3 regions of the Paenibacillus sp. FSL W8-0919 genome follow, and region 3 is predicted to be linked to each of the others. Evidence: riboswitches for the same ligand, from Rfam matches in the RefSeq annotation. Region 3 holds a riboswitch; each other region holds the start of a gene.

Region 1 (9,813 bases), 250 kb from region 3:
GTCAAAGATAACGGAAGAGAACCTGTCCCATGCCCAAGCGGTCGGTGAACAAGAAGGTTTGTCCACGTATTTGATTGTCAGCGACCGGCTTCATATGAAGCGGGCGATGACGATGGCGGACGATTACGGAATGAAGGCATATCCGTCACCAACGGATCGAAGTGCATATCAAAGTTTCCGGAGCAAGGTTCCATTCCTGCTTCGGGAGATGTTTTATTACACCGGTTATGTCGTGCTGTCGCCTTTTCGCTAATATCTATAAAGCAGGCAGCTGAATCGTAAAGCTGGTGCCCTGCTCCGGGGAGCTCTCCACATGGATCGATCCGCCGTGATTATGGATGATGTTTTTCGTAATCATATATCCGAGCCCGGTTCCGCTATCCTTCGTTGTGTAGAAGGGCTGTCCCAACGACCGGATCTGCTCTGGCGTCATGCCGATACCATCATCCTGGACGATGATATGGACATCGCTGTCGCTTTGCTGAATGGTCAGCGTGATCGTTCCTCCTTGATCCATCGCCTCCATGGCGTTCTTCAGCAAATTGATGAATACCTGCTTCAGTTGATTCGCTTCGCCGTGAACGTATACAGGCTCGGCAGGGAAACGCGGGATGATCTCGATATTGTTCAGCGCAGCCTGGACCTTCATCAGGGTAACGATTTGTTCGACGATGCCGAGCACGTCAAATGGCTTGCTGACATGGGAGGTTTCCGGCTTGGATAGCACCAGCAGTTCATTGACGATCAGCTCGATCCGTTTGAGTTCCGATTCGATGATATCGAAATACAGCTTATTGCTTTGCTCCGACGAACGAAGGAGTTTAATGAAGCCGTTAATTGACGTGAGCGGGTTACGGATCTCATGCGCGATTCCTGCTGCCAATTGTCCTGCTGTCGTCAGCTTTTCGGACTGCATGATGCGATCCTCTTCCATCTTCTGCTCTGTGATATCTTTGAATATGCTAAGTGCGGCCTTTTCGCCTCTATAGGTGGTGACCAGCGTGATACCGGAGACGATTTTTTGTTGACCGTCCAAACAGCGGATAAGATATGTAACGGGTCCGATTTCCCGATATTCCGCATAACGCGTTCTTCGCCTTGCAAGCTTATGATGCGAAGAGGGATCAACCACGACATCGGTTGAAATTCCGAGCACGTCAGAGACATTCGAGGCGTGAAGCAGCCGTAGCGTCGCCTGATTTGCGTACTGGATCATGCCGTACTTTGTAATGAGCGCGGAAAGCGGGAGCTCTTCCAGGAGCTGCTGGAAGCCTTCTTCCTTCTCAACCAGTTTCATCTCCTTCTGTGTCAGCTGTTCCTGGAGCTCGTAAACAGGGGTGAGATTCTCAAATTGGACCAAGCAATGGCGGAACGGCGATTGCGCTTCAGCGGATGCCGAAAAGTGAAGCTTCAAATCCAGATTCCGTCCGGCAGGATGTTCGTATTTCATGCCAACTTGGAGTGCGGTCACCTGAGAAGGCTTGAGCTGGAAATCTCCCGTCTTGTGCCTAATCACTTCCTGAATTCCGCCGATGTTCGTCGCTTTCAGCGCTCCATCCATTAATTCTTGTTTGGAGCAGCCCAATAACTCACACAAAGCCGAATTGACTTGAAGCACTTCTCCGTCGATTGAAACGATGGCCATTCCGATGATGGCGTGTTCAAAAGCAAAGTCCTGACGCTGGACAGAATAGGGGAGCACGGCAAGTCTCCTTTCAATTGACTGTAAGGTTTGATCACCCCCCTATTATATGTGCTGGATGCGCTTTCATCAATGAAAGGGCGATAGATTTGGTAACTTGCGCGCATGGAACGGATTGGTCAGTGGCCGCTTTCGGTGATTGTCATGAGCGGTCATATTGCATTCATATTGCATTCATGCTCAATATTCAGTATGATTTAGCTGACAATGAGTAGGTCGATGTGTGACTGGCGCTGCATGGGGGAACCATGAGGGAGCACATGGATGACGACAGCCGTACGCCTGGGCAGAGGTAAGGGAAGTTTATTTTCCCTTACCTCTTTTTAATATTTCTATTTTGAAAAGGGGACTGGAGAACGATGTATAAAACGAAAAAAATGCTGCTGCTGGGATCCGGAGAACTCGGAAAGGAAGTCATTATCGAAGCGCAGCGGTTAGGTTTGGAGACCGTGGCGGTAGACCGATATGCCGACGCGCCTGCCATGCACGTCGCGCATCGCCATTACGTCATCGATATGCTCGACGGCGCCAAGCTGAGGGAAGTCATCGAGCGGGAACAGCCTGATCTGATCGTTCCCGAGATTGAGGCCTTGGCCACATCCGAGTTAGTGAAGCTGGAGGAGGAGGGCTTCCGCGTCATTCCTACCGCAAGAGCGGCCAAGCTGACGATGGACCGGGAGGGCATCCGCAGGCTTGCTTCGGAGAAGCTCGGATTGCCGACGGCCGGATACCGCTTTGCGGATAACTATGAACAATTCGAGGTCGCGGTAAGGGAGATGGGCTTTCCTTGCGTAATTAAGCCGCTTATGAGCTCTTCAGGGAAAGGGCAGAGCGTCTGCCGATCGGAGAGCGACATTGAATCATGCTGGAACAATGCAATGGAAGGCGGGCGCGTACAGAACGGCCGGGTGATCATCGAGGAGTTCATCACCTTCCAGTCGGAAATCACACTGTTAACGGTTCGTTCGGTGAGCGGGACAAGCTTCTGTCCGCCGATCGGACATGTGCAGGAAAGCGGTGACTATATCGAATCCTGGCAGCCTCATCCGATATCCGAGCAGCAGATGAAGGAAGCCGAGCGCATTGCGAGGGCCATTACCGATGAATTGGGCGGCTTCGGATTGTTCGGCGTCGAGCTGTTTCTGACCGAGGATCAAGTATATTTCAGTGAGGTATCGCCTCGCCCGCATGATACCGGATTAGTTACGCTGGTCACGCAAAATCTGTCCGAATTCGCGCTTCATGTCCGGGCCATCCTCGGTTACCCGATTCCGGAAATCGTGCTGATCACCCCGGGCGCCAGCCGTCCGTTGAAAGCACCGGGTGAGCTTGAAAACTACAAGATTACGGGCGCCGAGCAGGCGCTCGCGGTACCGAGCACACAGGTTCGTCTATTCGGCAAGCCTGTGACAAAGGCTGGCAGAAGAGTAGCGGTGGCCTTGTCGACCGCAGGCGAGGTGGAGGAAGCGCGATCTCGTGCCAAACAGGCATTGGACAAGCTTGGGGTGGAAGAAGCATAACGGTGTTAGCCTTCTTCCGAAGTGCGCCTTATCCGCTTATGCTTGATATCAAATCCATTTGAAGAATGCAATACTGCCCAATAGCGAGAGGTCAGCCGGATTGCCAACGGCTGGCCTCTTTTCCATAAGAGGATACGTTAGATCCCTATCTACGAATGGCCATACGATGATCGGAAAGGCAGTGCCATGGAAATTATTTAGATTTTGAATATAAACCTGCATCACTTTTGCCGTTGTTCATGATAAGATACACAAGAAAACAGCATTCGTGCTGCCCGGAAGACCCATCGCCCGATAAGCGACCCGGTGTGCAGCAGGAAACCATACATATTAGAAAAAAGATGTTGAATGGCGAACTTCACATCATAGGAGAGCACTCATGAAAGATATGACACAAGGCAGTCCGATTAAACTGATCATCATGTTCACGATCCCGCTGTTAATCGGCAATCTGTTTCAGCAATTCTACAATATGGCCGACACGCTCATTGTCGGACGCACGATCGGCGTGAACGCACTGGCGGCCGTCGGTTCGACCGGAAGCATTATGTTTTTTATTATCGGCTTTGCGCAAGGCCTGACGGCAGGCCTCTCCATCATTACCGCGCAGAGGTTCGGGGCAAAGGATATTGCTGGTGTGCGTAAAAGCGTCGGCACGAGCTTTTGGATCAGTATCGTTTTCACGATCGTCCTGACCATCCTTAGTATCGTGTTTACGAAGCCTGCCCTTGTCATGATGAACACGCCGGTTGAAATATTGGATGATGCTTATTCGTATTTGATCGTAATCAATGCTGGCGTCGGCGCAGCGGTGTTATTCAACCTGCTGGCCAACCTGCTTCGGGCGCTCGGGGACAGCCGCACTCCGCTATTGTTTCTGGTTATCGCAAGTATTCTGAATATTGTGCTGGATCTCGTGTTTATACTCGTCTTTAAGATGGGCGTAGCGGGTGCCGGGCTAGCAACTGTCATCTCACAGCTGTTCTCTTGTCTGCTCTGCCTGATCTATATCCATAAAAAGGTTCCGTTGCTGCAGTTCAAAACGGCCGACTGGTCGATCGATTGGACGTTTATTGGCCAGCATATGCGGGTGGGCTTCCCGATGGGCTTTCAGGCATCGATCATCGCCATCGGGGCGATTATTCTTCAGATTACGCTGAACGGTCTTGGCGCACTGTCAGTTGCGGCTTACACAGCGGCTCAGAAGATCGATATGCTCGCTACCCAACCGATGAACTCCTTCGGCGTTACGATGGCAACCTTTGCGGCGCAAAATTTCGGGGCGAACCGGATCGACCGGATTCGGCTAGGCGTCAAGCAATGCATTTTGCTCTCGGGATCGTTTAGCATCCTGGTGGGGGTGCTTGTTATTGTTGCAGGTCCGGCCGCCGTCTCTTTGTTTGTCGGTCAGGGACAGGAGCAGCTGCTGGATCTCAGCGGCCAGTATTTCCTAGCGAACGGAACAACCTATTTGCTCTTATCTTTGCTGTTCATTTACCGGTTCTCGCTGCAAGGGCTTGGCCAAAGCTTCATCCCTACCGTCGCCGGCATTATGGAGCTGATCATGCGCGTCGTTGCCGCTATGTTCCTGTCGGCTCTGATCGGGTTCCCCGGGGCATGTCTCGCCAATCCGCTGGCTTGGCTGGGGGCGCTTATTCCGCTTGGAACAGCGTATTATTTAAGCATGAAGAAGCTGAGCAGACCCGCTCAGCCCGCCTCGATACCGGTTCAGACGTAACGGATGATTCGGATTATCCGGGACGCCTGGAGCATCCCTAAATAAAAATAGAACAACTCAAGGCATGAAGATTAATTCCAGCAAGGAGAGTCGGGAATGAGGACGATATTAATCATCGATGATGAGCCGAACATCCGGGAAGTTCTTGTGTCGTATCTCCAAAGAGAACAGTACCGGACGCTGGAGGCGGCAAATGCTAAGGAAGCATTGGAGCATATGCGGGACGGAAAGGTGGACCTGATCATCCTGGATTTGATGCTGCCCGACATGGACGGCGAGCAGCTCTGTGCCCACATCCGTTCATTCAGCCCGGTTCCGATCCTGATGCTGACGGCGAAATCCGCAGCAAGCAGCCGGCTCAAGGGCTTTTCCTCCGGAGCGGATGATTATGTCCTGAAGCCGTTCGATCCGAGGGAGGTTCTTGCACGAGTCAAGGCCATCTTGAGACGGTCCGGCGATGATGCCGAGCTGCTGTCAGATGTTACGGTGTATCGGCACGGGGCCCTTGTCATTCATTCGGGCAAGCACGAGGTGACCTGCCATGGACAGGCCGTGAGCTTGACGCCAAACGAATATAAACTCCTTGTACTGCTGGCGAAATATCCGGGACGTCATTTCTCCCGTGAGGAGCTTGTTGAACGGGTTCTTGGTTTTGATTATGACGGCGATATCCGCACCATAGATCAGCATGTCAAAAATCTAAGGCATAAGATCGAGCAGGATCCCAAACAACCGAGGTTTATTATAACGGTGTACGGCTTTGGCTACCGGTTCGGAGGCGAGGAATCATGAAGCGAAGGCTGGATCTGCGGCTGGCTGCCATCATTATCAGCATCACGACCGGGATCTTGATTATGTTTACCGGGATCAGCATTTTGACCAACCATTATCATATCGCGATGTATCAGCAGCAGACCGCGGAAGGGCACGGGATCGACCAGCTGAACTACCATCTGGAACAGGCTCAGATGCAGTCGATCATACTGACCTGCATACTGTCGATCGCCCTTGCCACGGTGACCGGCATTTACGTGGCAAGACGTATCTCCGCGCCGCTGGTTCAAATGAAGCAAGCGGCTGAGAGGATGACGCGAGGTGATCTGGCCACCCGAATTCATGTAGATGGCGAAGATGAGCTCGCCGGGCTTGGAGGTTCGCTTAACGAGTTGGCTTTGCAGCTTCAGAAGCAGGAGCAGCTTCGCAGAAGCATGACCCAGGATATCGCGCATGAGCTTCGTACGCCGTTAACCACGTTAAAAAGCCATACCCGTGCATTGGAAGACGGAATCTGGGAGCCGACGGCTGAACGGTTTCGCACTTGCTTGCACGAGATCGACCGGTTGATCGATCTCGTCACCGAGCTTGAGGATCTGCATGATATGGAATCGCCCGAATTCCGCCTTTGCCTAGCCAGGCAGGATATGTCGAAGCTGATGGAGCGGGCGGTGCTGCTGGTCAAGCCCATGTATCTTGAAAAACAGGTGAAGCTGAAGTATACCAGCGGACCGCCGATGCCTGCGATGGTCGATGCCGATCGAATCCACCAGGTCCTGGTGAACATGCTGAGCAATGCCCTTCGACATACCCCTATGGGGGGACGTGTGCGAGCAGAGCTTATAGCCGAGAATAAGCATGTACTGGTGCGTATCGAGGATAACGGCCATGGCATCAATCCGGACGATTTGCCCTTTATTTTTGAAAGATTCTATCGTGGGGATAAATCAAGGAATCGGAACAGCGGCGGAAGCGGAATGGGGCTTGCCATCGTGAAGCGCCTGGTAACCGCCCACGGCGGCCAGGTATGGGCTGAGAGCCGAGGAGCGAATCACGGCAGCTGTTTCTCCATTCGATTGCCGATCGAACGCACGGGTACCGTCCCGATACAAGCATAACGAACAGCAAGCGCCAGGGAAGGCGCTTGCTGTTTTTAGTTTTGACGCGATCGTGCGTATCGGACAGGCATTAAGATCAAAGCAGGAAGCAGCCGATTGGAAGCGAAGCATTGGCATTACAATTCCATGGTCGGATCAGAAGATCCGTTGCTTCCAGCCCATGAGCTTTGCGGCCGATTCCAGATAGTAGTAATCGCCGTATATCAACGACACATTGATATTTTGACCCGCGGGCTTATGGCCGGTTGCCCCTTTCAGAATGCCTTCGTACTCCGGATCGTCCCATTCGGCGTATCGCTTGGTTAATGCGTCCATGATTTTTACGGCATGTCGTATGTAAAGCGAAGCCTCGTTCTTCGGTACGAGAGCGGCGATTTCGAGCAATCCCGAGGCGGCGCAGGAGGCAGCGGAGGTGTCCGGAGACTCGAGCTCCGTATCTGATGATGTTGAAGCCTCTACAAGCTCTGTCCGGAAATCCCAGGCAGGAACTCCCTCCTCACCGAGCGCGGCGATAAAATAATGCGCAACCCGTTTGGCAGCATCAAGGTATTTGGCGTCGCCGGTATACCGGCAAGTGTTTGCCATGCCGTGCAAAGCCCAGGCAGCCCCCCTGCTCCAAGCCGAGTCCGGTCCGAAGCCTTGGCCGCCAAGCGCACCGATATAGTCTCCCGTTACGGGATCGAAGATGCAAATATGCTTGACAGAGCCGTCGGCTCGAATGAAATGCTCGATCACTGTGTCGGCCTGCTGGGAGGCGATATGGGCGAATCTCGGATCGCCCAGCTCCTCGGATGCCCAAAAGAGAAGGGAAAGATTCATTGTGGAGTCAATAATGGACCAGCCTTCATTGCCGTGGTTCCAAGCCGTCCGATCAACCGTGTTCCAGGCCCGGATATAACGACCCGCCGGGTTGAACCTTCCTGCTAGCATCGTAGCTGCCAGTAGTCCTCTGCGCCTGGCATCCGGATCACCGGTTAATTTATGCTTAATGACCGCCGTCGGCAGAAATTGAAAGCCAACATCATGATGGAAGTTGTTCTGTGAAAAGAAAGCCTGCTCCAGCTTGACGTCCCACTCCCATGCTCGTTCCTTATACGCGGGATCCTTGGTCATATCGTACATGATCCACAGCATGCCCGGCCAGAAACCCGATGTCCACCAGTCAATGCGGGTTGAATCGTATTTGCCGTTCACTGCTGCGTGCGGGACCTTATTTGCCAGCTGGACAGCCATTCTCGACAGCTTATCCTCCAGCAGCCTCCACAGCCCCGCATGGGCATCATGCCCCGGGCTGAGGCGGCCCGCCTCCGATATTACGCGGCCCTCTGTATGACTTTCGCTCATGATTTACCTCCGTTCGGATCGTGATTGATGCGATCATAATCGCTCGGGTTTGCTTCATTGTTCCACAAGCAGCCTTCTTTTTCCATACTTCCGATCGAACTTCTAGTAAAATGACAAGCGCGTCTTATAAAAACACAAGCCCGGTGGTTTCGCCTAAAAAAAACACAAAGGAGCCGATGATCTTCCATTGCTGCATAGCTAGCCGGGCTCTTAGGATATGAGTATTCATATTCACACCATAAGCAAGGGAGGCGAATGCCGTTGCCGCAAATTACGATCAAAATGTACGAAGGGCGGTCGGATGCTCAGAAGGAAGAAATCGTCGAGGTTTTTACCAGGGAGCTGTCCCGAATTATCGAACGGGAGCCCGAGTTCATCAGCATCCGGTTTGACGAGATTCCGATTGATGAGCATGCGCCGGCCAATTTGAGAAACAAGAGGTGAGGAAGGATGGCCGATCGAAATCATGCGGCTGGATTGGGGACGCTCAATGATAAACGCAAGAACGTATTAGGCTTCATGTGGAAGTACAAGGCGCTGTACTTGATCTCGCTTCCGGGACTTTTGTTCTTCGTCCTGTTCAAATACGTGCCGCTTCTCGGCTCCGTGATCGCGTTCCAGAATTATAATCTGTTCGCAGGCGTTACGAAGAGCCCGTGGATCGGCCTGGAGCATTTTGAGCGGATGTTCTCGCATTATGATTTCTTGAAAATCCTGCGCAATACGCTTCTGCTGGGAACGTACGACATCTTGTTTGCTTTTACGGCACCGATCGTGCTGGCGCTGCTGTTGAACGAGGTAAGACTCGTGCTGTACAAAAAAATCATTCAGACGATTTTTTATGCGCCGCATTTTCTGTCGTGGGTAATTGTAAGCGGTATCTTCGTCGGGATTTTATCACCGAGCTCGGGAATCGTGAACGTCATTCTCGGATGGTTCGGCGTTGAGCCGATTTATTTCCTCGGCGAAGATTCCTATATCCGGTCCGTGCTGGTCAGTTCAGGCTTGTGGCGGGATGTCGGGTGGGGGACAATCATCTATCTGGCTGCGCTGGCAGGCATCAACCCCGACCTGTACGAAGCCTCGAACATCGACGGGGCGGGAAGATGGCGTCAGACGCTCAGCATAACGCTGCCTGCGCTGCTTCCGGTAATTACGATTCTGTTCCTGCTGAAGACCGGCGATTTTCTGGATTACGGGTTCGAGCGCGTCTTTGTTTTTCAGAATCCGCTCAACATTCAATCCAGCGAAATTCTGGATACGTATATCTACAAGGCCGGTTTGCAGCAGCTTCAGTACAGCTACGCGACCGCGATCGGGCTGTTCAAATCCGTGGTGGGTTTGTTCCTGATCGCGATAGCCAATGCCATCAGCAAGAAAGCGACCGGCGAGTCGCTGTATTAGAGGGGAGTGACGAAGGTGAAATACGATAGTCCCGGCAGAAAGCTGTTTCTCGCAGGCAATTATATGTTCCTGACCCTTCTCGCGCTGACCATGCTGCTGCCGTTTCTTAACGTCATTGCCCAATCGTTCAGCAGTCCGGGCGCGATCGATCGGGGCGTGGTGATGTTCTGGCCGGTAGAATTTACGCTGGCGTATTATGAGCATGTGTTCCAA
Region 2 (9,813 bases), 2.2 Mb from region 3:
GCCGAACAATTTGCTGAACGCAAATTTTTGAAGCAAAAAATAAAGAACAATAAACGAAATGATCGTGATTACGATATTTTCCCATAGAATGTTCATTGAGGTCACTCCTTTCCATCAACACGAAGTGCGGTGCCTAACAAAACGAAGGCGCGGATGGCATCGGCCCTCCCCGCCAAACCGTTGTATTGTTATTAAGAAAACATGATCAAGAACGCGATTACGGTAGCCGCCAAAGGAATAACCTCGACGATACCAACACCGATAAACATCGTCGTTTGCAATTGACCGCGTGCTTCCGGCTGACGAGCGATAGACTCAACTGTTCTGCTTACGATCATACCGTTACCCAAACCTGCGCCAAGAGCGCCAAGACCTACTGCAATAGCTGCTGCCAAAAATTCCATTGTTAAATATCCTCCTTAAAATTGGTTCATAATAGAGTGGTAGTGCTATAAATATATCTCTTTCGAAAAACACCGCTGTCACGGCGGATTCGTCCGAGTGAATCAATGCTCTTCATGAATCGTTGTTTGCGAAATGTACACCATGGTTAAGATTGTAAAGATAAACGCTTGCAGTGCTCCGATGAAGATACTGAAGCCTTGCCATGCAGCCATGAACGGAATACCGAAGAAGCCGGTTTTCAGAATGACCGTGATCAGAACTTCCCCTGCGAAAATGTTCGCATATAGCCGGATCGCCAGAGCGATTGGCTTCGCCAGGTTCTCAATGATGTTAAGCGGCAGGAAGATCGGGAATGGTTCGATATAGTGCTTCAGGTAATGCTTGCGGTTCAGCTTCAGGCCCAGGTAGTTCATGAGCACAAATACGACAAGCGCCAGCCCCGCAGTAACGGAAATGTCCGCTGTTGGTGATTTCCACCACAAGACGTGAGCGTAGTGTCCCGGCTCGAGACCAACCGTAGCCTCAATTGTCTTACCGAAGACTTTGAAATCTGCCGGCAAGTCGGTGATAACCGAGAACGGCAAGCCGAGCAGGTTCGCTACGAAGATGAATAGAATCAGAGTCAGGCCCAGCGATATGTACGCCTTCCCCTTCTTCAGATCCATAGCGCTTGCTACGACACCCTGCACAAATTCCACTACCCATTCCATGAAGTTCTGCAGTTTGGAAGGGTTTTCGACAGATAGATTCCGAACAGCCAGACGCACAAGCACAAAGACAATGATCCCTGTAACCAGCAGCATCATGACAGCGGATAGATCCAGACGGAATCCACCTAAATCAATAATCGGTGATTCATGCATAGAATTATTTTCACCCCTTTCCAAGTTAGCGCTGATCAATGATTGTTTCTCAAACTGAATACAATGCTGACAGGAATGGTCAACAATTGGGGGATGAACAGACCGGCGATAGCGCCGCCGAGCGACACCTGTTCGAGCTTCGCCGCGAAGACGACGATCAGAAAGCCGATGCATAGTCTCGTGATGAAGCCGAAGTTGTATCTCTTCGGTTCAGGATTGACAGCCAATTGTGCCAGCTGCTGCACTTTCATGGAAAGGAAGCGAACATTAAACAATCCCGCCGCCATGCCCATGATCATCCCCACGATGACGGGGCGATATTCCGGGTAAAGAGCCCATCCCAGAAACAAGGCAGACAATAAGAGCAATGATACTCTAAATACAGCGTTCACAATGGAAGTCAGATCATTCACTTTGCGCCCCCAGAAACTTTTTAATGAGAAGAGCAATATTCAAAATCCCTATAAAGAGCCCTAAAACGGTTCCAATCGCCAACCAGTATCTGGGCCCGTCCAGCCATTCGGCCAGCCACTTGCCTGTCAAAAAACCGATTACGATATACACGGCCAGTAATCCACCGGCCCCGCTGATATACAGCGCTATCAACCAAGGGTTGTCTTGACTATTCGGATTTTTCATATAAACCTCTAATCCCAACTCATTTTACTGAATATGACAAGACTTTGTCAATGAATCGATTTTTTGATTTTCCGTGTAAAATCGGGCGTTTTGGGCTCCCTAAACTGCGCAAAACGCCGCGGTAACCGTACAGTTCAACTGTATGCTGTCCCCTTGCGATTCAGAATGCGGCAAACTATGCCTTTGTGAACATTCTGTGAAATTCTTCGGGGCGTTCTTTGAGGATGCCAAAATGGTGCAAAATCGCATTGACAATCCGCTGGGAAGCTTGTCCATCGCCATATGGATTCGCCGCCTTGCTCATCTTCTCATACAGCGCATCATCTGTCAGAAGAGCCTTAATCCGACTATATACCTGCTCTTCTTCCGTCCCTACCAGCTCCAGCGTTCCGGCCTCAATGCCCTCCGGACGCTCGGTCGTATCCCGGAGCACCAGCGTCGGTACGCCGAAGGAAGGCGCCTCCTCCTGCATGCCGCCGGAATCGGTAATGATGAGGTGCGTATGCGGGTAGAAATTGTTCATATCCACCACATCCAGCGGATCAATCAGCTTGATGCGCGGATGGTCGCCCAGAATCCGGTGAGCCGGCTCCTTCACCGCAGGACTCGGGTGAACCGGATAGACGATCGCAATATCCTCGAACTCATTGGCAATGCGCTTCACAGCCTCGAAAATTTGACGATGCGGCTCCCCGTGGGATTCCCGGCGGTGCGCCGTCATCAGGATCAGTCGCTTGCCCTCGGCCCAATCCAGCACCGGATGCGTATAGTCGTCACGCACCGTATATTGGAATACGTCCGTAGCCGTATTGCCCGTTACATAAATGCGCGACTCCGGCTTGTTCTCTCTGCGGAGATTGTCCGCGGACCATTCGGTCGGCGCGAAATGGACATCCGCCAATACGCCGGTCAGCTGCCGATTCATCTCCTCCGGATACGGAGACAGCTTGTTCCATGTCCGAAGGCCGGCTTCGACGTGGCCGACCTGGATCTGCTGCAGGAAGGCCGCATAGCTCGCCAGGAACGTCGTCAGTGTGTCGCCGTGCACGAGCACGATATCCGGCTTAGCCTCGCGCAGCACCGGCTCAAGACCTTCCAGAACGCGAACGGTGATTTCATTTAATGTCTGGCGTTCCTTCATGACGTCCAGGTCATAGTCCGGAACAATCTTGAACACCTCAAGCACCTGATCCAGCATCTGTCGGTGCTGGGCCGTAACGCACACCACGGATTCAATATGCTCTGGGTGTCGCTGCAGCTCCAAAATGAGCGGCGCCATCTTGATCGCTTCAGGGCGCACCCCGAATATGGTCATCACTTTCACTTTAGACATGGCTGATATTACCTCTCCTTATCATCCTTGCTTCCGATCCCGCCGGCCTCCCTAGTCAGGCAAGCCGGTTAGCGGACAGTCAGCGGATTCTATTATTTCGTCCCGTAGAGCCGGTCTCCCGCATCGCCTAAACCAGGTACGATGTATCCATGGTCGTTGAGACCCTCGTCCAATGCAGCAACATAGATGTCCACATCCGGGTGCGCTTCCTGGACCGCCTTAACGCCTTCCGGCGCGGCTACGAGATTCATCATTTTAATCTGGGTGCAGCCCCGCTTCTTCAAGACGTCGATCGCAGCAATCGCGGAGCCCCCTGTGGCGAGCATCGGGTCGATTACGATCAATTCTCTTTCGGTCACATCAGTCGGCAGCTTCGTGTAGTATTCCACGGGCTGCAGCGTTTCCGGATCACGGAACAAGCCGACGTGCCCGACCTTTGCTGCCGGCAGAAGCTTGACCACCCCGTCCAGCATGCCTAAACCGGCACGGAGAATCGGCACCAACCCGAGCATGCGGCCCGAGATGACCTTGCCTTCGGTTTCGGCGACCGGGGTTTGGACGGAAATCGTTTCAAGCGGAACCTCCCGCGTGATTTCATAAGCCATTAATGTCGCGACCTCATCTACAAGCTCGCGAAAGTCTTTTGTGTTAGTCCGCATATCGCGAATAAATGTTAGTTTGTGTTGAATCAACGGGTGATCACAAATCACCAATTTTCCCATGTCAGGTCCCTCCGGTTGGATACAAATATGTTTTCAATATGGGCGTATAATATGGTAAGCTCCATAAATCCTGTCTATTATATCATTCCCTCCGGCCATTTGACACCCGCATAGGTCATGTTTCTTTCGACTCGAAGGGCACGTTAAAGCTCCTCGCCACCCACCCTATATACGGTTCCCATTTTTTCCAACAAAGATGCTCCTTCCAGGATTCAAACGACCTGCCTCTCGCAGCCGAAACCCTCCATATGCAAAAAAAGGGTATTCCTGCAGGTTCATAACCCTGAGGAATACCCACCCCGTCGATCCCGATTAGTACTTGAGGTCCGGATACAGCGGATACTGATCCGTCAGCTCGGCAACCATACGGCCTGCTTTCTCGAGCGTCGCCTCATCCTTCGGAGCCTTCAGCGTCATCGCGATGATCTTCGCGATGGTCACCATGGCCTGCTCATCCATGCCGCGCGACGTAACCGCCGGCGTACCGATCCGAATGCCGCTGGTAACGAACGGGCTGGTCGGGTCGAACGGAATCGCATTTTTGTTGACGGTGATGCCGATCGAATCCAGCACCTTCTCCGCATCCTTGCCGGTGATATCCAGATTGCGCGTATCCACCAGCATCAAATGGTTATCCGTTCCGCCGGAAACGATGTTCAAACCTTCCTCAATCAGCGTGTCGGCCAGTACCTTCGCATTGTTCACGACATTTTGAGCATAGGTCTTGAAGGACGGATCCAGCGCTTCGCCAAGAGCAACAGCCTTCGATGCGATGACATGCATCAGCGGTCCGCCCTGCGATCCCGGGAATACGGCCTTGTCGATCGCTTGCGCCCAAGCTTTTTTGCACAGAATCATGCCGCCGCGCGGCCCGCGGAGCGTCTTATGCGTCGTTGTGGTCACGAAATGCGCGTGCGGAACCGGATTCGGGTGAAGACCAGCCGCAACAAGACCTGCGATATGAGCCATATCGACCATAAACAGCGCGCCGACATCACTCGCGATCGCGGCCAGCTTCTCGAAATCAATGATGCGCGGATAGGCGCTTGCGCCGGCAACAATCAGACGAGGGCGATGCTTGAACGCCGCTTTGCGGACTTCATCATAATCAATGAGGAACGTGTCCTCTTGAACGCCGTAAGCCACGAAATTGTACAGCAGGCCGGAGGCATTGACCGGGCTTCCGTGCGTCAGGTGACCGCCATGGGCAAGGTTCATGCCAAGAACGGTATCGCCAGGCTTGAGCGCTGCAAGATACACCGCCATATTCGCCTGCGCGCCGGAGTGCGGCTGCACGTTGGCATGATCTGCGCCAAACAGTTCCTTCGCCCGGTCACGAGCGATATCCTCCACGATGTCGACACGCTCGCATCCGCCGTAGTAGCGTTTGCCAGGGTAGCCTTCCGCATATTTATTGGTGAGGACGGTGCCCATCGCTTCCATGACCGCTTCGCTGACAATATTCTCCGATGCAATCAGTTCGATATTGCTGCGCTGGCGCTTCAGCTCCAGCTCCATCGCTTCAAGTACAGCAGGATCGTTCTTACGCAAATGTTCCATCATTTTTATATCCTCCTATGATCCAAAATCTTACTATAAATATCCTGTTTCCGTATTACACAGGGCCAACTACCAAATGGGATGTGGGGCAAGTACGTGAAATGTTTCTACAATCGCTGTTGCTCCCTACAAACAAGCAAAACAGGATGTCCAAGCCGTTCCAATCGAATCAATTGCATGATCCGGAATCCGCATCCGGCACCTGGCGATAAACGGCCCGCTCTCCGCCGATCAGCTTCGGCCGGGTATAGGCGGCCGTAACCCGAGCCTCGCCGATATACCGCTCACTCGGCCTAAAGGGAACCGCCACGCTGCGCAGATGCATGCCGATCAGCGTCTCGCCGATGTCGATACCCGCATGCGCCTGAATGGATTCCGCCAGGCAAGGCTGCTTCATGCTGCGGTAGGCGCTGGCTGCCATGGAGCCGCCGGCTCCCGGAATCGGCACAGCCGCCACTTCCGTCAAGCCAAGCCGCTCGAGCAGCTCGCGCTCAACGACCAGCGCTCGGTTCAGATGCTCGCAGCATTGGAAGGCAAGCGAGAATCCGTACTCCGCCTGAACCTCGGCAATGCCGTCAAGCAGCTGCTGCGCCGTCTCCAACGCGCCGCCTGTCCCGATCCGCTTGCCCGCAACCTCGCTCGTACTCGCGCCGACGACCAGCACCTTGCCCGGTCCAAGCTTCGCCGTCTCGGCGAGCTCGCGGACGATGCGGGCGGTCTGCCCGTTTAAGGAAATGTTGGAAGCATCGCTCATGCCACAGTCCTCCCTTAATAGTCTCTACGTCGCTTCATGCCCTCGTCCCGCACAGCTTGTATGCGGGGAACCGTCCGGAATACAGCCCAAATGGCCTTACGGAAAGAAACGTCCTATCCGTTCTTTAGGTAACGTTCCTCGATCGCCTTGATCTTGTTGACGCGGCCGACATGACGCTCGCCGTGACTGAACTCGGTTGTCAGCCAGGTGCTGACGATTTCCGCAGCAAGACCAGGGCCGACTACGCGTTCGCCGAGCGCGATCACATTGCTGTCGTTATGCTCGCGAGTCGCTTTGGCCGAGAACACATCATGCGTCAGGGCGCACCGGATTCCCGGCACCTTGTTCGCCGCAATGCTCATGCCGATGCCGGTTCCGCAGATCAGAATGCCGCGATCGGCTTCGCCGGACACGACCTTCTCGCATACCGGCAGCGCATAGTCCGGATAGTCGACGGAATCGGAGCAGCCGCAGCCGAGATCCTCCACCTCATGTCCAAGGCTGCGAATAACCTCCATGATCTCCTCTTTCAGGCGAATGCCCGCATGATCCGTGCCTAGTGCAATTTTCATCGATGAAACCCCCTCATATGTTCGCTTTCGCGTGATTAGCTTGTTTCATTATAACCCAAATATCCCGCAAAAGACGAAAAAAGAGCAGTCGGCGCACACGTAGTGCTCCAATGCTCTTTGCCCAGGCGACCGGCCGTATACTCCGGTGCTCCACCGTGGTTTCATCCACTTCGTCGCCAGTTACACCGGAACTATTGTTGTTTCCCCTACATCTTAAATCAATCGTCCGGGAAAGGCAAGCGGCTTTTTTAGCCACGCCTGCAGCTGTGCCTTTTCCACTCACGCGCTCTGATGCCAGAGTCATAATTCATCCGCCCGCAGCAAGCGATTACGCCGGCCCGCCCGCATTCAGCTTGTCCAACAAACGAAAGAGCGCCGTCCGAATCTCGGCTGCGGTCGCTTCATACTCTTCCTTCGTGCCGCCGAACGGGTCCGAGATATCAAAGCTAGGAATGCGCTGGCGAAGCTCAATCAACCGTTCGCGATCCTTATCGCTGACATTTTGACCAAGCGCTCGGGCCAGCTCAATCGATGCGTACAGACTGTCTTGCTCCTGCAAATCTGCAAGCACCTTGCTGTCATCCTCAACATATTCCTTTAAGGTATGCATTTTATCGGCCGCGTGAGGAAACTGCCGAATGGCATATTGCTTATGCGATTGGGTTAGAGTCAGAACGAGATCAGCCCATTCCACCAGCTCTGAGGTGAGCGGCTTGGATACGAGCTCGTCCCGGATATCCTGATCCCGCAGTACGGATTCCGCATGATGGGACACCGGCATGCCATCTATCGCCGATACGCCGGCGGATCGCACCTCCAGCGGAATGCCCCGCTGCTTCGCCAGCTTGCGCAGCATCCCTTCGGCCATCGGACTGCGGCAGGTATTTCCGGTGCAGACAAATAGTATCTTTTTCACAGTCTTAAGGCTCCCTCCCGTCAGTATTAGGTCACTAGGGATATTGTATCAAATCTCATCACAAATTTCGCAACTTCTATATTACTCGGACAAATGATTCCACAAAAGTTACTACTCTGCCGGTCAACGAATTCCCGCATTCATCCTCATTTCATATCCGGTGTGCCTTACCGCCCGTATCAGACAATAAACATCACGCCGAACACAACCAAAATAAGTCCTCCCAGCATCTCGCCGTACTCGCCCAGCTTGCTGCTGACCTGACGGCCCAGCATCAAACCGAGAATCGACATCAAGCCGCCGACCACCCCGAAGGTTACAACGATCAGCGTTACATCATGCACGAACATGCCCAGCGATAATCCGACCGAGAACGAATCGATGCTGACGCTAAGCGAGAACAACAGCATACCCAGCAGCGCGGATGGATGAACGAGCTTGCCCTCGCCTCCGCGAAAAGCGTTATGGATCATATGGCCCCCGAGCAGAACCAGCAATCCGCCGGCGGCAAGCCCGGTAACCTGTCCCAGCAGCAATCCGACATAACGGCCGGCAGCCAGCCCCAGCAGAGGCATCAGCATATGAAACAGGCCGATCAGAAAGCTCATGCCCAGCATATGACGGTGGCGCAGCCTACCTCGCAAACCGACGCCGATGCCAAGCGAAAACGCGTCTAGCCCGAGTGCAACCGCCATGAGCAGAATCGCCGCAAGCTGTCCCGATTGGACAGACGCCTCCAACATGCCCATTCCCCCAAGTCTCATGGTCTTGTACACCATATGCGGACAAGGGATAAATGATTCCTGATCGGCTTTGGAAAAAAAGGCTGCGGTTAAAGATCCACGTCGATAACGCGATGCCCTGCCGCCTTCAGCAGCCGGTTCATCACCGCGGCGCCGAGGCCCTCTTCAGGGCAGGCTTCCGCAAGAATGAAGGTGGCGCCGGCCTCATCGAACCGGCGCAGGCCGGCGTACAGCCGGCGGGCCGCTTCCTCCGGCGCGGCCTGGCGGCCGAGCGGGACTGCCACGTCCGCGCGGTAGCGACCGATGTGCTCGTCGAACGACAGCACTCCGGTCACCTCGCCGCGGCGGGCGGCGGCCGCAAGCTCGGCCGCGATGCGGGCCGCTACCGCTTCGGCGTCGCGGCCCTGCACCACGCACATCGCGCCCTTCGGCGCGTAGTGCGTGTATTTCATGCCCGGCGAGCGGGGCGCCGGGCTCTCCGCCTCCCCGGCGGCGCTTGTTAGCGCCGGGTCGAGGCGCACGCTTGCCGCCACCGCGGCAAGCTGCTCGGCCGTGACGCCGCCGGGACGGAGCACCGTCACGGCACCGTCCTCGCCGGCTTGCACGACCGTCGACTCGACGCCGACCCCGGCAGGGCCGCCGTCAAGCACGCCGTCGATCGCGCCGGCCAAATCCTCCAGCACATGGCCCGCAAGCGTAGGGCTCGGCCGGCCGGAGCGGTTCGCGCTCGGTGCGGCCAGCGGGCAGCCGGCCGCGCGAATAAGCGCGAGCGCAGCCGGGTGGTCAGGCATTCGCACCGCGACCGTGTCCAGCCCCGCCGTCACACGGGACGACACGGCACCCGGCTTCACGGGCAGCACCAGCGACAGCGGGCCCGGCCAGAACGCCTTCATCAGCGCACGCTCGGTATCGTTTACCCGAAGCGCCAGGTCATCCAGCTGGGACAAATCCGATATATGCACGATCAGCGGGTTGTCCGAAGGCCTTCCCTTCGCCGCAAATATACGTTCAACCGCTTCCGTGCTTCCCGCATCGGCGCCCAACCCGTAGACCGTCTCCGTCGGGAAGGCGACAAGCCCGCCGCCTGCAAGCACCCGACCCGCTTCAAGCAGAGCCTGCTCCTCTTCCGGAGTTCGGCTGCCGGATTCCATCGATTCAATACCGATACGCCACACCTTCGTCGGTTGTGACTGCGGGTCAACAGGCTGTTCGTTATGTTCCAATTGGCGGCTGTCCTCGCGGCCGCTTGCAGTATGTTCCATTCCCTATCCCAAGCTTTCTGTTTATGAAGTATATTAACCATCAA
Region 3 (9,813 bases):
GTAAGCATCTCCTGAATTTCTTGCAGTCGATACCCCATGCTTTTATAAAATTGGATCTGCTGAAGCTTCTGAAGATCCTCATCCGAATACAGACGATGGCCTCCCTCTGTTTTCGAAGAACATTCGAGCAAGCCGATTTGATCATAATATCGCAGCGTTCGGACGGTAATATGGGTCTGCTTCGCCACTTCGTTAATATGGATCATGCATTATTTCCTCCACGCCCTGATTTCTTTGATCATTCCTTATACAAAGCATACTTTAAGAGATAGCCCACTCCAAGGCCAACGCATACAGCCGGTAGAGGCTTATCGACCATCAGACCGATCCCCCCTCCTATAATGACGCATCCGTATATAATCATGTCGCCTTTTTTCAAACAATCGTCTCCTTTTCACATCATTTAGCATCCAGAGGATCCTCAGCAAGGCCATTATAATAAATGACGTAACGTCAGTTTCAAGCTTTTATTAAAATAAACTTGCTTACTGAGAGGAATTTTCCGTCCTCAACAAAAAAAGCACCTGCCCATCAATGATGGTTCAGATGCTTTCACATTAGTTATTGATAATCATGCGCATTACAAGTTTGACGAGAGGACCATATCGGACCGGGTTTGCGGGCCGATCTTGCGGACAGCGATACCATTGCGCTCCGCCCATTTTGTCAATTGGCGGATCCCTTCGCAGTTCTTATCTTCGAATTTAAAGCTGCAGAACAGCGGGGTTACATTCTTGTCTTTCAGGCTCAGATGGAATGCTGCTTTGTGACATCCGGAAACCTTGATCTCCCGGATCTGCTCAGCCTTCACCAAAGCACCGTTAATGGTAATGGTATCGGAATTCTCTTGAATCCGGATTTCCCGTTTGATCAACCGCGCATATCCCTCAATCGCGAGGGCTACCAGCATAACCGCATTCACTGCCATCTGCATATAGAATAAAACAGGATAGGAGTACTCCGTCAGGGTTGCGACTTGAAACATAATAATGCTGATGACCAGCGAAAAAATTAAAATGTCCTTCATTCTTGTGGAGTAATGGATGGCAAACTTCATTTTGATCAGCTCCGTTCCGTCTGTAAGGGTTTACATGTGCTTCTTCTCTTATTATAACACCATTGTACATAATTTTGACACATTTAATTCATATTTTCGTCAAAAATATGCTGTGCACCACGCTCCATTCTATGCTTACCCCGATCATTTTGGCGGAGAGGATCGGCAGTTCCCGCAAAAAAAAGAAGATACCGGCCTACTCCTTAGGCTGGTATCTCCTTATGATTCTCTTGTATTCGGATGTCCTGTTTACTTGCTTAGTACTCTTGGCCCGTCTTTGTGACGGAACCATTTCATCCCAACAGAAACGGTATCCATTAGGTTGATGATTATGATGATGTAAATGAGCCCTTCCCTGGACTGATTCCAAATCCGATTTACGGTATTATACGATTCTTCGCCCGTGGTCAGCAGGTTGGCATCCACGAGCTGGTTCATAAACGTCGGGTTCATGATGGCCGGATCCGAAAGTATGACGATGGCAGCAATCGTAAATACGACATTGAAAATGAGATGTACAGCCACCAGCTGAGAGGTCCATTTTCGCAAGATGAGTTTCATTGTGTCCTTCAAAATGCCGATCGCCGTCACGGCCCAGATGAAAGGTAAATAGATCGCGAACGCTTCTTTATCAAACACCGGTATGTTAAAGGATTGCTCGCCCGAAAAACGGATCACCCCGATCCAATCGATTGAGAACGTGAACACGACAAAGAACAGGATCGATGCCAAAAAACCGATCATTGGCTCAATGGGCTTAATGCGCGTAGCAGAATCGGGGACGGGCTCCAGGTGCGACGGCTCCCAATCCTTCGCCTTGTCGGTTCGTGCTCCAAGGTATTCGATAAAGGCAAAAATCCCCGTTACCCATGCGAACCCTTGAATGCTAACACTCAATATCGTCACAAAATATTCAAGCAGCGTCTCCCCCGAGCTGTCTGTGCTCGAAAAATATTCAATAATATACGAAATGCTGAGGAAGATCACCAGAGAATATATGACAATCTTCAGCACTGACCAATATCCGTCGATCAATCCCGGACCGATCAAATACCTTTCCTTGACCCTATATCGAGCCGCCATTTCGTTTGGCGGGCCGAGCTTCAGCAGCACCTGTTCTACATCCTCACGGCTGGCTGCGTCACCTGGAGCCCCGCGGTCCTCCAACATGTCCTCTATAAGTCCCCGCAATTCCATTTCGATATCAGCCCTTTGCGGCACGGGCAGCTTTTGGGTTACGGCATATACATACCTGTTTATCAGATCCGTCATGGGTCTCTCTTCTCCTCCTTGGCGTCGACGAGTCCCTCGAGGCTCGTCATCATATCCTTCCATTCCCTGTACAGCTGGCTGTAGATTTCCTTGCCCATCTTACTAATGATGTAGTACTTTCTAGGTCTTGCCTCGTTCGTATCCCACTGACTTTCAAGCAGGCCTTGCTTCTCCAATCTTCGCAACAGCGGGTATAGCGTGCCCGCCTCGACGCCGATTCCCTTCTCCTGCAATATGGCAACGAGGGAGTAACCATACTGCGGTTCTGACAACTGGCTGAGCACGCCAATAATGATCGTGCCTCTTCGAAGCTCCTGTACCAGTCCATGCAATATCTCTTGATCTTCAGACATGTCATCAACTCCTGGAAATAATTATAGTGTACGTCACACAATGTTGTAAAGATGACAATAATGAATTCTTAAAATATTTTTTTCGATTACACGCCATTCCACCCAGACGACAAACAAAAAAAGGTTATCGAAGGGTCGTCGTGACCCATCGATAACCTTTCATATCCAATAAATGAATGGAATCGGAATGGAGCATTGCTCATTTTGATATTATTTCGAGATCTCGTGTTACTTCCCGCTAGTTAACGCAGGCAAACCGTTCCATGCATTCTTCATGATTATTGCGCCTGTTTAGGAAATCCGTTGAGGTATTGTCTTGGAATGGATGTATCCTTCTTGAGAACGGCTGCCGCTTCCAACGTCCAATACGGGTTGCGCAGCATCCCTCTGCCAACGGCAACAAGATCCGCCTCTTCATTGCCGATGACTGCATTCGCCAGAGTCGGCTCATCCAGCCGGCCGACAGCAATCACCGGTACGCCCAGGGCTTCTTTGATTTGTCGAGCCAGCGGAACCTGGTATGCCGCATGGGTACCCGGTCTTCCCTCTGCAGCGATTGGGCCTTCGCCGCCAGCGCTGATATGGAACATATCCACCCCTGCAGCATGATATGCCTTGGAGAACGCAATGCTTTCCTCGATACCGTAGCCGCCATCCACGTATTCCCTTGCAGAGATACGCATGATCAGCGGCATATCGTCAGGCATTTCGCTCTTGGCCGCTTGAATCACCTCGACGCCGAATCTCGTTAAATCCTGGCCATATGCATCGGTTCTTGTATTCGTTAATGGTGAATGGAACTGGTGAATTAAGTATCCGTGAGCTCCATGCAGCTCGATGGCATCAAAGCCGGCTTGCACGGCACGGCGTACGGCCAACCGGAACTTCTCCACCATCTCTTGTACTTCTTCGGTCGTCAGGGCTCTCGGCGTTTTGGAATTATTGTCAAAAGGAATGGCCGACGGCGCGACAGGCGTCTGCGCGTCCTCCGCCTTCCGGCCGGCATGGGCAATTTGGATCGCAGCCTTCGCGCCATGCTGGTGGATTCCGTCAACGATGCGCGCAAGCGGCGCAATTTGTTCATCGGACCATAAACCAAGGTCGTAGTCCGAGATTCGTCCGTCAGGCTCTACGTCCGTCATCTCAACAATGACGAGCCCGGTTCCGCCGACCGCGCGGCTCACATAATGCAGATAATGCCAATCCGTTGCGATACCGTCCTTGTTCGTAACGGAATATTGACACATCGGCGGCATCACGATCCGGTTTTTCAGTTTCAAAGCTTTCAACGTAAAGGGGCTGAATAAATGTTCCATATGGTTTCCTTCACTCTCCTGATGTCATGTAATCCTCTAAATTAAATGCATGCGCATGCATTTAAAATAACAGACGAAGGAGCATTCGTCAATATTTCGATACAATCAGGACTTCATAATCTCCATCATATTCTGGACGCCTTGGCGGAATTTCGGAGAAGAGAATTGCTGCTCCAGCACATTCAGCACGGTAGCTCTTGCCCGTTGAAGTTTGTCTTCACCAATGGAGGTGAGCGACGTATATATCCCCCTGCGGTCATTCTCGCAGATCGCCCGCTGCATTGCACCGCAGCCCTTGGCTTCAAAGCGGCTGACCAGCCTCGAGATCGCGCTTTGACTGAGGCCGACCATCGCTTGCAATTGCTGCAGCCGCAGCTTTTTCTCAGGAGCCTCGAACAAGAATAACAGCACGTAAAACTCGTTCAGCGACAAGTCGTGCTGCTGCTGAAGCGTCTGTTCCAGTTCATTTGTGATCATCGCCTGTGTTTGCGTCAAGGACAGCCAGCTTGTAATGAGATCTTGTTTGTGATTGGTTGACATCGTTCCCACCTGCTCTAGGTTAATGGCCCTCAGATGGCAGGTCTCTCCCACCCGAAAGGCAGCTGTTGTTAACTTATCATATCAAGCTCACATTTCAGCCGTCAAACGGCTTTTCCTGTTGCATCGCATGATATCTCGCAAAAAGGCCCGCTCCTTATCATTTAAGGAACGAGCCTTTCGTGTGTTGATCGGAACGATAAGAAATGATGCGACGCCAAGCACCGTCTAAGCACGTCGTGCATGCAGCAGGCAATATCATACTGCGAGCCGGTCGGGAGAGGCACGCGCTTATAAAAGCTTGCTTATGCCATCACCTGCGGTTTTGGATCCAGCAGGCCCAGCATTTGAAGCCCGTGCCGGATGCCGTCCTCGCCTACATCCTTGGTAACGTGCCGGGCTGCGCGCTTGACGACGTCGGGCGCGTTCCCCATGGCTACGCCATGGCCGACATACGACAGCATTTCCAGATCATTCAGATAATCGCCAAAGGCGATGGTATCGGCTACGTCCATGCCCAGCGCTTGGATAAACTGCCGGATGCCTTCGGCTTTGGAACCGCCGACCGGAAGCACATCGGTGCCGTACGGACCCCAGCGGACCAGATCAAGCCTTCCTCCAAAGCTGGACCGATATGCCTCCTCTTCCTCCTCGGTGCAAAACACAATGGCCTGGAAAATATCCCGTCCAAGATAGTACTCCGGATCATATTCCGGGATCGTCAGCTTCAGCTCGCCCCAGCTGGAATCGATGTGCTCGTGGTGAGTCACGTTCATTTTCATTGCATCGCTTCCTGCATAGATGATCGGATGGTCCATCCGCACCGCCAGCTCGGTCAGCTGCTGCAGCTGCTCGGGAGGCATCGGGTTCCCGTAGATCGGCTTGCCCTGGTGAACGACATATTGCCCGTTCAAGGACACATAGGAATCGATGCCGAGCTGCTCGCGGATTTCCTCGAAATGATAGGGAGCGCGACCGGTCGCAATCGCGACTTCATGCCCGTTGTCTTTTAATTGTTCAATGGACTCCAGCGTCGACTCCGGGATCCGCTTGTCGTGATCGAGCAGCGTTCCGTCGATGTCAAAGAAAATTAATTTTTTATTCAATAGCCCTCGCCCCTCTTTTCATAGCTGATGGGTGTATTGTAAATGATGAAAAGCATTTCAGAGCAAGCAACAATTTATACCTCATGATCTTCCAACAACACGAATCCATCATGCTTTTTAACTTATCCTAGGTGACCCAACCTTGGTGAAAGACAATCCGCACAAGGGCTCTCCGCATATAGCCGGAACGGGAAGTCTTCTCTCGGCATCCTATTCAAAAGAAAACCGAGCCTTCAAAAGGACCCGGTTCATTTGCATTGCATTATCCACGATTAGGACTTCAGTGTTCTTTCGGCCGCCTCAACCGTATGCTTCAGCAGCGTGGCAATCGTTACCGGCCCGACGCCTGCCGGAACCGGCGTGATGGCCGACGCGCGCTCCGCACACGCCTCATAATCGACATCTCCGACATTGCCTTTGTTGTAGCCGGCGTCAAGCACTACCGCCCCCGGCTTGATCCACTCGCCTTGAATGAACTTTGGCTTGCCGACCGCAGCAACGACAATATCCCCTTGCGCGACGATGTCGCCTAGATTGTTCGTTTTGGAGTGGCAGATCGTCACCGTAGCGTTGCGGTTTAGCAGCATCATCGAGACCGGCTTGCCGAGAATCGGGCTGCGGCCGATAACCACGGCATGCTTGCCTTCGATCGGAAGCTTGTAATAATCCATGATCGCGATAATCGCTGCCGGGGTGCAGGACGGATAGTCCGCGAAACCGAACGCATTTTGCGAGAAGCCGAGCGTGGTCACGCCGTCCACATCCTTTTCGATCGCGATCGCATCGAATGCCGCTCTTTCATCAATATGATGCGGAACCGGATGCTGGAGCAGAATGCCATGCACTGCCGAGTCCTCATTCAGCTGCCGAATGGCCGCGATGAGCTCCTCGGTGGTCGTCGACGCCTTCAGCTCGATTTTCCGGGATTCGATCCCCAGGCGCTGGCATGCATTCCCCTTCATTCGCACATAGGTTGCCGAAGCCGGATCATCCCCGACGAGGATCGTAGCCAAGCAAGGAGTGACTCCCTTGGCTTTAAGCTGCTCGACCTTGACGGCCAACTTAACCTTTAGATCATCCGATACCGCTTTCCCATCCAAAATCAACGTTTCTGTACTCATGTTCAACCCGCTCCTTCGCCATTGTTAGTCAATAAAAACATAAAGAGGCAAGGCGACATGATCGTCTCCTTACCTCTTGCCCAGGCGTACGGCATATGAAACTATGCGCTCCCTCTTGGTACCCCAAGCTACGCCAGTAACGCATAGTCTACGTACTACTACTATACCATGAGCTTGCGGGAATACGCCATAGCTTCGGTGGAAAGAGTTATTCGTAATTCTTTTGATTAAATTGGAAAGTTGTCTTTCGTCCAAGCATAGAATGTCCTCGTAGATGATTTTTTTCGTCAGGAGGCCTTCATGAAAATTCCGGCTTTTTTCAAATGGCTGCCGTTCTTCCTGCCGCTGCTCTTTCTGTTCCCGGCTCTCATGACGATGCCCCGGAGCGGGCTCGCCCTGCTTGGCAGCACCGAAGTGCAGCAGCTTAAAACTGTATTCATCGGCATTTTCCTTGAGGCCCTGCCGTTCGTGCTGCTCGGGGTGCTGATTTCTTCGCTGCTGCAAATCTTTGTCAAGGAAGAATGGGTTCGCCGCCTAACGCCGAAGCATCCAGTTCCCGGCGTCCTGTTCGCATCCCTGCTCGGGATGATCCTTCCCGTCTGCGAGTGCGGCATGATCCCTGTTGTGCGCCGGCTCATGTTAAAAGGCATGCCGGCTTATGTCGGGATCACCTTTCTTCTCAGCGGCCCGATTCTGAATCCGGTGGTGCTTGCCGCAACGATGATGGCATTCCGTTCGCATCCCGAGATCACGATCGGACGAATGGGACTGGCCTTCATGATTGCCGTTACGATCGGCTTGCTCGTATTTGCTTTCGTGAAGAATAACCCGCTAAAGCGCTCCTTCCATGATTTCACCGCCGAGGTCGAAGCCGCCGGAAGCCGGCCATCCCACGCACACAGCAAAACTTGGCGCAGCCTTTTTGTTCATGCTGGTGACGAAATGGTGGATATGGGCAAATATTTAGTGCTCGGTGCGTTTGTCACGGCCTGCATTCAAGCATTTATTCCGCGGGAGGAGCTGCTCTCTCTTGCGAGCGGTCCGATGTCCTCCTATCTGTTCATGATGGGTCTGGCGTTTGTCCTTTCGCTCTGCTCAACGTCGGATGCATTCGTCGCTTCGGCTTTTACGCATACCTTTACCGTGGGCCCTCTCGTGTCCTTTCTCGTGCTTGGCCCGATGCTCGATTTCAAAACGCTGCTCATGCTATCCGCCGCATTTAAGACGAGATTCGTCATTGCGCTAAGTGTCGTCATCGTCACGCTCGTGTTTGTCGGTTCCCTGATCGCGAACATACTGCTTGGCGGATAATCCGTGAACAAGAAGGAGGTGAGCTCTTTCCATGAACCATTCATCGGCAGGTGCGCGGTTTCATTATGTTGTTCGTGCGCTGCTGCTGGCTGCTCTTGCTATTTATGTCATGCACTTAAATGAATCGAATCTCCTTGAATACTACCTGGCTCCGCAGATGCAGACGCTTCTGCTGCTCTGTCCGGTACCGCTTTTGTTCATTGCCTTCGGCATGGTATATCATGCCGTAATGGGCGACGCCGGCGACGTATGCGATTGCGAGCACCCTCATCCCCGAGGCGTTGTCCGAAATTTAACGGTCTACGGATTGTTCGCCTTACCCCTGCTCTTCGGATTGCTGGTGCCCGATCAGCCTCTCGCGAGCAGCATGGCAGCCAAGAAGGGCATGGTGTACACCTATCCGAATCCGGATGTGCGGACCGGTTCTGAGAATGTACCCGGAGATTCCGATGCCGCTGGCAGCGCCCGCGCACCGAACCCAACCGGAAATGAAAGCAGCCCGGTCGATCCGTTCGCACCGAGGGATAAGTATAGCGTGGAGTTTGCGGAGCTGGCCAAGCGGCTGTACGCCATGCCCTCCGTCACGGTAAGGCCCGAAATATTTTCCGAGACCGTCGGCGCGATCGAGATGTATAAGCCTGTCTTTGCCGGCAAGCCCATCTCGGTCCAAGGCTTTGTGTTCAGGGATGACAGCATGGATAAGAACATGTTTGCCGTCAGCCGGTTCTTGCTGATGTGCTGCACGGCCGATGCCGTTCCGTTCGGCATTCTCGTGAGCGGAGAGCAAGCATCCCGTTTCGAGAATGATACCTGGGTATCGATTGAAGGCACGGTCCAGACCGTGAAAATCGAAGGCGAGGAGCGCCTGCTGATTCAAGCCGAATCGATCGAGGCGATTGAAGAGCCGGCTTCGCCGTATATTTTTACCAATCCTGACTCTGTAGCTGCGTTTGATGAGCTGTATCCGGCAGCTCAACCCTAACCGGAGGTGAAGAAGATGAACAAGACACCTGTCATCATCATCAGCGGCTTTCTTGGCAGCGGCAAAACAACCCTGCTCCTCAGACTGCTCGCCTACGCAAAGACTCAGCGGTGGAACACGGCCGTTATCATGAATGAAATGGGCGAAATGGACGTAGACGGAGCGGTTATTTCCGGTGACATGCCCGACGTTCCGGTGGAGAAGCTGCTCGATGGCTGCATCTGCTGCACGAAGCGCGGCGAGCTCGAACTGGCGATGGATGTGCAGCTCAAGCGGCGTCCCGATCTCATCCTGATCGAAACAACCGGCGTAGCGAACCCGCAGCTAATTCTTGAAGATTTGGCCGAACCATCATTGGCTGAACGCATATCTATAGCGCGCAAGGTGGCCGTCGTCGATGCCGGCAAAATGCTCGAATACAACAGCTTCTTCGCGTCGGATCGCAGTCTGGTGCGTACGCTCCGGGGGCAGATCGCTTTCGCCGATACCATTCTGCTGAACAAGGCAGGCGATTGCGATGCCAAGATGCTGAGAAAAGTGACGGCGGCGGTTCGGAACATCAACGGCACCGCCAAGCTACGTCTGACAGACTATGCCCACATTAACGAAGCCGAAGTTTTCGGAGTCATCTCGCTCCCCCCTCGAAACCAAGGCGGGATGGCGTCCGGCAGCGCCGCCGGAACAAGCTTCTCCCCTGTCCATATGGAAACCGCTGAGCCTGGAACTACTGCGGCTCCAAACAGTACGCATGCAGTTCC

Evidence for each region. Region 3 has a riboswitch for ZMP and ZTP ahead of NST44_RS18000 (bifunctional 5,10-methylenetetrahydrofolate dehydrogenase/5,10-methenyltetrahydrofolate cyclohydrolase). Riboswitches for the same ligand answer to the same signal wherever they lie in the genome.
Region 1: it holds a riboswitch for ZMP and ZTP, as region 3 does, so the genes downstream of both, purT (formate-dependent phosphoribosylglycinamide formyltransferase) here and NST44_RS18000 (bifunctional 5,10-methylenetetrahydrofolate dehydrogenase/5,10-methenyltetrahydrofolate cyclohydrolase) in region 3, are expected to answer to the same signal.
Region 2: it holds a riboswitch for ZMP and ZTP, as region 3 does, so the genes downstream of both, rpiB (ribose 5-phosphate isomerase B) here and NST44_RS18000 (bifunctional 5,10-methylenetetrahydrofolate dehydrogenase/5,10-methenyltetrahydrofolate cyclohydrolase) in region 3, are expected to answer to the same signal.

What each region holds. Positions count from the first base shown of each region.
Region 1 is NZ_JBBOPV010000001.1:4,201,003-4,210,815, forward strand. Features, by position in the region: gene NST44_RS19070 (YdcF family protein) at 1-253, shown strand, start outside; gene NST44_RS19075 (PAS domain-containing sensor histidine kinase) at 257-1,702, opposite strand; ZMP/ZTP riboswitch at 1,916-1,997, shown strand; gene purT (formate-dependent phosphoribosylglycinamide formyltransferase) at 2,062-3,222, shown strand; gene NST44_RS19085 (MATE family efflux transporter) at 3,602-4,960, shown strand; gene NST44_RS19090 (response regulator transcription factor) at 5,057-5,752, shown strand; gene NST44_RS19095 (sensor histidine kinase) at 5,749-6,852, shown strand; gene NST44_RS19100 (glycoside hydrolase family 88 protein) at 6,988-8,085, opposite strand; gene NST44_RS19105 (tautomerase family protein) at 8,458-8,640, shown strand; gene NST44_RS19110 (ABC transporter permease) at 8,647-9,600, shown strand; gene NST44_RS19115 (carbohydrate ABC transporter permease) at 9,616-9,813, shown strand, end outside.
Region 2 is NZ_JBBOPV010000001.1:1,721,822-1,731,634, reverse strand. Features, by position in the region: gene atpF (F0F1 ATP synthase subunit B) at 1-96, opposite strand, end outside; gene atpE (F0F1 ATP synthase subunit C) at 192-404, opposite strand; gene atpB (F0F1 ATP synthase subunit A) at 507-1,268, opposite strand; gene NST44_RS07475 (ATP synthase subunit I) at 1,304-1,681, opposite strand; gene NST44_RS07470 (AtpZ/AtpI family protein) at 1,674-1,907, opposite strand; gene wecB (non-hydrolyzing UDP-N-acetylglucosamine 2-epimerase) at 2,083-3,240, opposite strand; gene upp (uracil phosphoribosyltransferase) at 3,333-3,962, opposite strand; gene glyA (serine hydroxymethyltransferase) at 4,275-5,525, opposite strand; gene NST44_RS07450 (TIGR01440 family protein) at 5,692-6,276, opposite strand; gene rpiB (ribose 5-phosphate isomerase B) at 6,390-6,848, opposite strand; ZMP/ZTP riboswitch at 6,961-7,042, opposite strand; gene NST44_RS07440 (low molecular weight protein arginine phosphatase) at 7,177-7,764, opposite strand; gene NST44_RS07435 (manganese efflux pump MntP) at 7,944-8,507, opposite strand; gene NST44_RS07430 (L-threonylcarbamoyladenylate synthase) at 8,597-9,658, opposite strand.
Region 3 is NZ_JBBOPV010000001.1:3,948,621-3,958,433, reverse strand. Features, by position in the region: gene NST44_RS18035 (MerR family transcriptional regulator) at 1-206, opposite strand, end outside; gene NST44_RS18030 (hypothetical protein) at 581-1,057, opposite strand; gene NST44_RS18025 (hypothetical protein) at 1,307-2,329, opposite strand; gene NST44_RS18020 (PadR family transcriptional regulator) at 2,326-2,682, opposite strand; gene NST44_RS18015 (NADH:flavin oxidoreductase/NADH oxidase) at 2,961-3,998, opposite strand; gene NST44_RS18010 (MarR family winged helix-turn-helix transcriptional regulator) at 4,104-4,538, opposite strand; gene NST44_RS18005 (Cof-type HAD-IIB family hydrolase) at 4,841-5,641, opposite strand; gene NST44_RS18000 (bifunctional 5,10-methylenetetrahydrofolate dehydrogenase/5,10-methenyltetrahydrofolate cyclohydrolase) at 5,914-6,762, opposite strand; ZMP/ZTP riboswitch at 6,834-6,913, opposite strand; gene NST44_RS17995 (permease) at 7,063-8,073, shown strand; gene NST44_RS17990 (TIGR03943 family putative permease subunit) at 8,105-9,055, shown strand; gene NST44_RS17985 (CobW family GTP-binding protein) at 9,071-9,813, shown strand, end outside.